DNA from 2 places in the Kitasatospora sp. NPDC002227 genome. Region 1 is predicted to be linked to the other one. Evidence: predicted binding sites of a transcription regulator. Region 1 holds the regulator's gene; the other holds the start of a gene.
What was found. Region 1 encodes HrcA, which represses chaperone genes, less so after heat shock. Its sites were predicted from a motif close to TTNGCACTCNGNNNNNCNGAGTGCNAA; they were not measured.

Region 2: groL (chaperonin GroEL) is a predicted target of HrcA. The motif match lies at 2,768-2,794, and genes of this name have one in related genera.

Annotation. Positions count from the first base shown of each region.
Region 1 is NZ_JBEOWY010000008.1:229,491-234,366, forward strand. It holds gene ABT095_RS10450 (S41 family peptidase) at 1-242, opposite strand, end outside; gene ABT095_RS10455 (16S rRNA (uracil(1498)-N(3))-methyltransferase) at 426-1,175, opposite strand; gene dnaJ (molecular chaperone DnaJ) at 1,251-2,396, opposite strand; gene hrcA (heat-inducible transcriptional repressor HrcA) at 2,467-3,498, opposite strand; gene htpX (zinc metalloprotease HtpX) at 3,727-4,650, shown strand; gene pspAB (PspA-associated protein PspAB) at 4,661-4,876, shown strand, end outside.
Region 2 is NZ_JBEOWY010000009.1:78,815-83,690, reverse strand. It holds gene ABT095_RS10910 (HD domain-containing protein) at 1-264, shown strand, start outside; gene ABT095_RS10905 (DUF4031 domain-containing protein) at 254-517, opposite strand; gene ABT095_RS10900 (DUF8819 family protein) at 514-882, opposite strand; gene groL (chaperonin GroEL) at 990-2,612, opposite strand; gene ABT095_RS10890 (cold-shock protein) at 2,930-3,136, opposite strand; gene ABT095_RS10885 (ubiquitin-like small modifier protein 1) at 3,685-3,963, opposite strand; gene thrC (threonine synthase) at 3,993-4,876, opposite strand, start outside.

The DNA.
Region 1 (4,876 bases):
GTCAGCCGGCGGCTCTCCCCGCCCTCGGCCGGCGCCACGTGCACCTCGGGGCGGCCGTCCCGGAAGGAGGTCCACGCCAGGTGCCGCCCGTCCGGCGAGAACCGCGGCTGACGCACCGCCACCCGGTCCGCCGTCACCCGCCAGGCCCGACCCCCCTCGACCGGCGCCAGCCAGACGTCGTCCTCGGCTACGAAGGCGACCAAGTCGCCGTGCACATGCGGATACCGCAGGTAAGAGCTCACGGCGCCACTCTAAACAGGCTCACTTCACAACCACAGCCAGTTGCACTATCAGGGGCGCGGGGAACTGCGCGAGCCGGAAGAAGCGGAGCCGTCACCGCCCGCCGAGGGCAAGTTGCAGCCCCGCACGGGCTGGTCGCGCAGTTCCCCGCGCCCCCGAACGGATAGTGCAACTGACCGCAGTGCCTAGCTCCAGCGGCCGGTGTGCGCCAGCAGCAGCGCCCCGCCGGCCACCCCCGCCGTGGACGTCCGCAGCACCGACGGCCCGAGCCGGTACGGCTTCGCACCCGCCTCGGCGAAGGCGGCCAACTCCTCCGGCGAGATGCCCCCTTCGGGACCGACGATCAGCACCAGGTCACCGGCCGGCGGCAGCTCCGCCGCCGCCAGCGGCAGCGAGCCCTCCTCGTGCAGGACGGCCGCGAAGGAGGCCGCACCGAGCAGCGGAAGCAGCTGACGCGTCGTCATCGGCTCGCCCACCTCGGGGAAGCGGAGCCGGCGGGCCTGCTTGCCCGCCTCCCGTGCGGTGGCCCGCCACTTGGCCAGGGCCTTCGCGCCCCGGTCGCCCTTCCACTGGGTGATGCAGCGGGAGGCCGCCCAGGGGATGACGACGTCGACGCCGACCTCGGTCATCGTCTCGACGGCCAGCTCGCCCCGGTCGCCCTTGGGCAGCGCCTGGACGACCACGATCCGGGCCGCCGCCACCGGCTCCTCCCGGACCTCGGCGACAAGCACGTCCAGCGCGTCCTTGCCGTGCACGGCCGCGACCGTCCCGTGCACGCCGCGCCCGGCGCCGTCCGCCAGCGTGACGGCCTCCCCGGGTTCCAGCCGCTTCACGGCGGCCGCGTGCCGCCCCTCCGGGCCGTCCAGCCGGAGCACCGCGCCCGGCGCGGCCCCCGCCAGCCGCTCGGTCTCGACGACGAACACGGGCGCGGTCATGGCACTCCTCAGTACAGGTCGGACGAACGGAGCCCCCGCACCGGCAGTCGGTGCGGGGGCCCGGAACAGCAAGGATCAACGCCCGTTGAAGGCGTCCTTCAGCCGGGAGAACAGGCCCTGCTGGCCGGGGGCGAAGGTGCCCGAGGGGCGCTCCTCGCCGCGCAGCAGGACCAGGCGGCGCAGCAGCTCCTCCTGCTCGGGGTCGAGCTTGGTGGGGGTCTGCACCTCGACATGCACTATCAGGTCGCCCCGGCCGCCGCCGCGCAGGTGGGTGATGCCCCGGCCGTGCAACGGGATGGACTGGCCGGACTGCGTGCCCGGGCGGATGTCCACGTCCTCGACGCCGTCCAGGGTGGTCAGCGGCACCTGGGTGCCGAGCGCCGCGGCCGTCATCGGGATGGTGACCGTGCAGTGCAGGTCGTCGCCACGCCGCTGGAAGGTCGGGTGGGTGGTCTCGGCGATCTCGACGTAGAGGTCACCGGCGGGGCCGCCACCAGGGCCGACCTCGCCCTCGCCGGCCAGCTGGATCCGGGTGCCGTTGTCGACACCGGCCGGGATCTTGACCGTGAGGGTGCGGCGCGCGCGCACCCGGCCGTCGCCGGCGCACTCGGGGCACGGGGTCGGGACGACGGTGCCGAAGCCCTGGCACTGCGGGCAGGGGCGGGAGGTCATCACGTTGCCGAGGAAGGAGCGGGTCACCTGGGAGACCTCGCCCTTGCCGCGGCACATGTCACAGGTCTGCGCCGAGGTGCCGGGGGCCGCGCCCTCGCCGGAACACGTCGTACAGGTGACGGCCGTGTCGACCTGGAGCTCTTTGGTGGTGCCGAACGCGGCCTCCTCCAGGCTGATCTCCAGGCGGATCATGGCGTCCTGGCCCCGGCGGGTCCGCGAGCGCGGGCCGCGCTGGCCGGCTGCGGCGCCGAAGAAGGCGTCCATGATGTCGGAGAAGCCGAAGCCCGCCGCGCCCGCGCCGAAGCCCCCGGCGCCACCGCCGCCACCGTTCGGGGAGAGCGGGTCGCCACCGAGGTCGTAGACCTGGCGCTTGGCCGGGTCGGAGAGCACCTCGTAGGCGGCGTTGATCTCCTTGAACCGCTCCTGCGTCTTCGGGTCCGGGTTGACGTCCGGGTGCAGTTCACGGGCAAGGCGCCGGAACGCCTTCTTGATCTCGTCCTGCCCCGCATCCCGTCGGACGCCGAGTACCGCGTAGTAGTCCGTGGCCACCAAATGCTCCGCTTGTTCCGCCTGTTGAAGTGCTGCGACTGGTCACCGGGCCGGGTGGCCCGGTTGGTTCCTACGATTCGGCCAGGATCTGGCCCACGTACCGTGCCACCGCACGCACCGCCCCCATTGTGCCCGGGTAGTCCATCCGGGTCGGGCCGATCACGCCCAGTTTCGCCACGCTCTCGTCGCCCGAACCGTAACCGACGGACACGACCGAGGTGGAATTGAGTCCTTCGTAGTCGTTCTCCCGGCCGATCCGCACCGTCACTCCGGCGTCGGGCGTCTCACCCAGCAGGCGCAGCAGCACCACCTGCTCCTCCAGGGCCTCCAGGACCGGTTGGATGGTGAGCGGGAAGTCATGGCCGAACCTGGTCAGGTTCGCCGTGCCGGCCAGCATGATCCGCTCCTCGTTCTGCTCGGCGAGCGTCTCGAAGAGGGTGGCGAGCACGGTGGTGACGGTCGGCCGGTCGGGCGCCTCGAAGGCGGCCGGCAGGTCCTCCAGGAGGGCCGGCACGTCGGGCAGCCGCTGGCCGCCCGCACGGGCGTTCAGCCTGGCCCGCAGGTCCGCGAGGACCGTCTCGCCCACCGTGCCGGGGCAGTCGACCATCCGCTGCTCGACCCGGCCGGTGTTGGTGATCAGCACCAGCATCACCTTGGCCGGGGCCAGCGCGACCAGCTCGACGTGCCGGACGGTGGAGCGGGAGAGCGAGGGGTACTGCACCACGGCGACCTGCCTGGTCAGCTGCGCGAGCAGCCGGACCGTCCGGGCGACGGTGTCGTCCAGGTCGACCGCGCCGTCCAGGAAGTGCCGGATGGCCCGGCGCTCGGGGGCGCTCATCGGCTTGACCTCGGCCAGCCGGTCGACGAACAGGCGGTAGCCCTTGTCGGTGGGGATCCGCCCGGCGCTGGTGTGCGGCTGGTGGATGTACCCCTCCTCCTCCAACGCCGCCATGTCGTTGCGCACCGTGGCGGGGGAGACACCCAGGCTGTGCCGCTCGACCAGCGCCTTGGAGCCGACCGGCTCCTCGGTGCCGACGTAGTCCTGCACGATGGCGCGTAGCACCGCGAGCTTGCGGTCGTCCAACGGCCGCTCGCTGAGCATGGCACGCACCTCCGTCTTCGTCCGTTGAGCTGGTGTCGGTACTCCTTCTGGCACTCAGGAAGGCAGAGTGCCAGGACCGTACCTGCCAGTGTAAGGCCCGCCCACCACCGCAGGAACGGCCTGCCCGAGTGATCCTCGTCCGATCTTCGCCGGTGCCCGGCGGGTCGCGGGGTGGCAGCATCGAAGACAGACAGTGATATCTGTGCACTTCTCGGAGAAGGAGCAGTGATGTCGGCGTCACCCCAGCACTCCCGCTTCGCCCCGGACCGCGGTCTCACCAGCCGGATGGTCCTGACCATGTTCTTCATCGGGCTGCTCTATGTCGGCTTCACCGGAGTGCTGATCGTCCTGCTGCGCGGGGCCTGGCCGCTGATCGTGCTGATCTCGGGCGGTCTCTTCGTGGCCCAGTTCTGGTTCAGCGACAAGATCACCGAACGGGCGATGGGCGCCCACCAGGTCACCCCGGAGCAGTACCCGCAGCTGCACGGCACCGTTGACCGCCTCTGCGCCCTGGCCGACATGCCAAAGCCCCGGGTGGCCGTCGCGGACAACGACATGCCCAACGCCTTCGCCACCGGCCGCAACCCGCAGAACGCCGTGGTCTGCGTGACCACCGGCCTGCTGCGGCGCCTGGAGCCCGAGGAGCTGGAGGGCGTGCTCGCCCACGAGCTCTCCCACGTCGCCCACCGGGACGTGGCGGTGATGACGGTGGCCGGGTTCCTCGGCGTGCTCGCCGGGATGATGACCCGGATCGCCCTCTACGGCGGCATGTTCGGCGGCAACAACCGCAACAGCAACGACCAGAACGCGGCCATCGCGATGCTGGTCATCCCGCTGGTCAGCATGGTGGTCTACGCGATCAGCTTCCTGCTCACCCGGCTGCTCTCCCGCTACCGCGAGCTGGCCGCCGACCGCGCCGCCGCCCAGCTCACCGGGCGGCCCAGCGCCCTCGCCTCGGCCCTCACCAAGGTGACCGGCCAGATCGCCGCCATCCCCAGCAAGGACCTGCGCGCCTCGCAGGCCTACAACGCCTTCTACTTCGCCCCGGCGCTGAGCGCCCGGGAGGCCGCCGGCCAGCTGATGTCCACCCACCCGTCGCTGGAGAAGCGGCTGGCGCAGCTGGGCAAGATCTCGGCCGAACTCGGCCAGTGAGGATCGGTTCATGGGATTCCTGGACGCACTCTTCGGCCGCACCAAACCCGTCAAGCCCGACCTGGACCAGCTCTTCGGCATCCCCTCCGCCGCCCTGACCCTCGAAGCCGCGGCCGGCTTCAAACCCACCGGCCTCGGCTCCGTCTGCTTCGCCGCCGTCGAGGGCGGCGCCTTCGTCGAGGTCCAACGCCAGGTCCGGGCCCTCCTCGACGCCGACACCGCCAAC
Region 2 (4,876 bases), on a different contig from region 1:
CCGGGCGACCGCAACGGTGAGGTGCTGTGCGACGCCGATCTGGCGGTCCTCGGCGGCTCGGCGGAGGCCTACGCGGCGTACGCGGCCGCCGTCCGCGAGGAGTACTCCTTCGTCCCGCCGGAGGCCTTCCGCGAGGGCCGCGCGGCCGTCCTGCGCCAGCTCCTCGCCCTGCCCGCGCTCTACCGCACCCCCACCGCCCGGGACCGCTACGACGCCCCGGCCCGGGCCAACCTGGCCGCTGAACTCGACGCGCTCAGCGCGTAGCGGCCTTCCGCCGCCGCAGGCCCGCCGCCGTCAGGCGGGCCACCAGCTCCTTGCTCCCGATCGGCGTCGCGCCCAGCCGGACGGCGTCCTCGTACCACTTCTCGGGGATGTCGTAGTGGTCCCGCTCGAAGCCCTTCGCGGGCGCCCCGAGCCGGGCCGCGAACTCGTGCAGCTCCTCGTAGCTGACATCGCTCACCAGGTGCGACCAGAGCTTGCCGTGCCCCGGCCAGGTCGGCGGGTCTATGTAGATCACGACAGCTCCCCGACGGCCGCGACCACCACACCCCGCTTGCCGCACACCCAGTGCGGCTCCGGCCCGAGCTCCGGCTCCACGCTCAGCGCGTGCGGGTCGTCCTCCGCCTCCGCGCACTCCACGCACAGCGGCCACCGCCCGTACGTCTCCAGCAGCTTGTCCTGCACGTCCTGGGCCACCAGCCCCAGCACGTACTCGGCCCCGTCCGGCCACTGCTCCAGCCACCAGCGCCGGTGCGTCACGGCATCCTCCACCAGCGACACCACGGCGGCATCCGCCACGTCCCGGGCGGTCAGGTCGGCAAGGATGGACGCCCGCGCGCCGTGCAGCGCGGCTTCGACGGCAGAAGAGTCAGGGGTGATCATTGCCCCATTCTCCCGCGCCCGGGCCGCGGACCGGAACGCCGCGAGGGCGGCCTCCCCGTGTGGGGAGACCGCCCTCGCAGAAGAACCAGCTGATCCTGGAGCCAGGATCAGAAGTCCATGTCACCGCCCGGCATGCCGCCGCCGGCAGCGGCGCCGGCCTTCTCGGGCTTGTCGGCGATGACGGCCTCGGTGGTGAGGAAGAGCGCCGCGATGGAGGCGGCGTTCTGCAGGGCCGAGCGGGTGACCTTCGCCGGGTCGATGATGCCGGAGGCGATCAGGTCGACGTACTCGTTGGTCGCGGCGTTCAGGCCGTGGCCGGCGGGGAGGTTGCGGACCTTCTCCACCACGACGCCGCCCTCGAGGCCGGCGTTGACCGCGATCTGCTTGATCGGGGCCTCCAGGGCCACGCGGACGATGTTGGCACCGGTGGCCTCGTCGCCCTCGAGCTCCAGCTTGTCGAACGCGACACCGGCCTGCAGCAGCGCGACGCCACCACCGGCGACGATGCCCTCCTCGACGGCGGCCTTCGCGTTGCGGACGGCGTCCTCGATGCGGTGCTTGCGCTCCTTGAGCTCGACCTCGGTGGCCGCGCCCGCCTTGATGACGGCGACGCCACCGGCGAGCTTGGCGAGGCGCTCCTGGAGCTTCTCGCGGTCGTAGTCCGAGTCGCTGTTCTCGATCTCGGCACGGATCTGGTTCACGCGGCCGGCGACCTGGTCGCTGTCGCCGCCACCGTCGACGATGGTGGTCTCGTCCTTGGTGATGACCACCTTGCGGGCGGTGCCCAGCAGGTCGACGCCGGCGTTCTCGAGCTTGAGGCCGACCTCCTCGGAGATGACGGTGCCACCGGTGAGGATGGCGATGTCGCCGAGCATGGCCTTGCGGCGGTCACCGAAGCCCGGGGCCTTGACGGCGACGGACTTGAAGGTGCCACGGATCTTGTTCACGACCAGGGTCGACAGGGCCTCGCCCTCGACGTCCTCGGCGATGATGACGAGCGGCTTGCCGCTCTGCATGACCTTCTCGAGGAGCGGCAGCAGGTCCTTGACCGAGCCGATCTTGGAGTTGGCGATCAGGATGTACGGGTCCTCGAACGAGGTCTCCATACGCTCCAGGTCGGTGGCGAAGTAGGCGGAGATGTAGCCCTTGTCGAAGCGCATGCCCTCGGTGAGCTCGAGCTCGAGGCCGAAGGTGTTGCTCTCCTCGACGGTGATGACGCCTTCCTTGCCGACCTTGTCCATCGCCTCGGCGATGAGCTCGCCGATCTGGGTGTCAGCGGCGGAGATGGAGGCGGTGGAGGCGATCTGCTCCTTGGTCTCCACGTCCTTGGCCTGCGCGAGCAGCTGGTCCGAGACGGCCGCGACGGCCTTCTCGATACCGCGCTTGAGGGCCATCGGGTTGGCGCCGGCGGCGACGTTGCGCAGACCCTCGCGGACGAGCGCCTGGGCGAGCACGGTGGCGGTGGTGGTGCCGTCACCCGCGACGTCGTCCGTCTTCTTGGCGACCTCCTTGACGAGCTCCGCACCGATCTTCTCGTACGGGTCCTCGAGCTCGATCTCCTTGGCGATGGAGACACCGTCGTTGGTGATCGTGGGGGCGCCCCACTTCTTCTCAAGGACGACGTTGCGGCCCTTGGGGCCCAGCGTCACCTTGACGGCGTCGGCAAGCTGGTTCATGCCGCGCTCAAGGCCGCGGCGAGCTTCCTCGTCAAACGAGATGATCTTGGCCATCGGAAGTGGTCCTCCAGGACACGGTCGACTGCTCGGACCAGAGGTGCCCGCGACGGACGGCCCTGGTGTGCGGGGGTCATGTCCCCTACCGCTCCCGGGGGCCTCACCGACCCGGTCCGTTGTCACTCTCACGCTGTGAGTGCTAACGCCAATGATTAGCACTCGGGGGTGTCGAGTGCAAGCCCAATCGGCCGACACGCACGTGGCACCCGCACACGGCAGCAGGCCCGCACGACGGGTGTCGTACGGGCCTGCCGGGCGAAGCTAGTCGTTGAGCACCAGCTCGAGGCGAGCCGAGGCTCCGCAGTGCGGAAAGGTCAGACCGCGGGCGCACGGACCATGTCCGCCTGCGGGCCCTTCTGCCCCTGGGAGATCTCGAACTCGACCCGCTGGCCCTCTTCGAGGGTGCGGTAGCCGTCCATCTGGATCGCGCTGTAGTGGACGAACACGTCCGCACCACCGTCGACCGCGATGAAGCCGTAGCCCTTCTCGGCGTTGAACCACTTGACGGTGCCCTGAGCCATTCCGAACTCCCCTTGTGCTGTGCTGGCCCTTCACGGACCCGCAGGGTGCGGGCCCAGGTCTGATCGAGCGAGCCCGAGGTACCCCCCTGGGCCCCACCGAATACGTCGACCGCGGCTGAATGTATCCGGACAGACGCCCTCTGCAACAGGCCCAACTTCATGGAATTCCCTGGCAACGACAAGGGACGGACCGGGGCGAATGCCGCACCGCCGAACAATTCGCCCCGGACAGAGCAGGGCGAAAGGCACAGATTGCCCGAAGATTTCTGACGACAGCCTGACATCTTCTGTGCAGGACTACCGGACGGACGTCTCAGCGGCCGGACGGGCCTTGCGTACGCGATCGGTCGGCGGGGCGGGCAGCCGTGGCCGGCTGGGCGTACGAGAGGTGGGATCGGGGCGGAGAGGAGACGCCCGCTAAAGCCGCACTCTACTCTCCCCCGGACCGTGCGATTTCCACCGGACACGCGAAGGCCGCCGTCGAAACCGGAAATTCCTGTTCCGGTTCCGACGGCGGCCGGTAAAGCTTTCCCGGCCCCCGGAAGGGGTCAGCAGCCGCCCGCGACGGCAGGGATCACCGAGACGCTCGCGCCGTCCCCCACGGCCGTCTCCAGGCCCTCCGCGAAGCGCACGTCGTCGTCGTTCACGTAGACGTTGACGAAGCGGCGCAGCTTGCCCGTGTCGTCCAGGATGCGCGCGGCGATGCCGGGGTGGTTCGCCTCGAGGCTCCGGATCACCTCGGCGAGGGTGGCGCCCTCGGCGGTGACCTCGGCGGACCCGCCGGTGTAGGTGCGCAGGATGGTCGGGATGCGGACGGTGGCGCTCATGTTCGGCTCCTTGCGAAAGGCGGGGGGATTCAGGCGGTGGCGAGGCCGGCCGAGCGGAACGCGTCCAGCGTCGGGCGGATGACGGCGGTCATGCCGGCCTCGGAGACGGCGTCCAGGGTCTTCAGGCCGTCGCCGGTGTTGATCGCGACGGTCTCCTTGGCCGGGTCGAGCTGACCGGTCTCGACCAGCTTCTTCAGCACACCCACAGTCACCCCGCCCGCCGTCTCGGCGAAGATGCCCTCGGTGCGGGCCAGCAGCTTGATCGCCTCGACCACCTGGGCGTCGGTGACGTCCTCCACCGCGCCGCCGGTGCGGCGGGCGATGTCGAGCACGTACGGGCCGTCGGCCGGGTTGCCGATCGCCAGCGACTTGGCGATGGTGTCCGGCTTGACCGGGCGGATCACGTCGTGGCCGGCCTTGAAGGCGGCCGAGACCGGGGAGCAGCCCTCGGCCTGGGCGCCGAAGATCCGGTACGGGCGGTCCTCGACCAGCCCGAGCTTGATCAGCTCCTGCAGGCCCTTGTCGATCTTCGTCAGCTGCGAGCCCGAGGCGATCGGGATGACGATCTGCTCCGGCAGCCGCCAGCCGAGCTGCTCGCAGATCTCGTACGCCAGCGTCTTGGAGCCCTCGCCGTAGTACGGGCGCAGGTTGACGTTGACGAAGCCCCAGCCCTCGCCGGCCGGGTCGCCGATCAGCTCGGAGCAGAAGCGGTTCACGTCGTCGTAGTTGCCCTCGATGCCGACCAGCTCGCCGCCGTACACCCCGGCCATCACGACCTTGCCCTGCTCCAGGTCGTGCGGGATGAACACGCAGGACTTGAAACCGGCCCGGGCGGCCGCCGCGCCCACCGCGCCGGCCAGGTTGCCGGTCGAGGAGCAGGAGAGGGTGGTGAAGTTGAAGGCGCGCGCCGCCT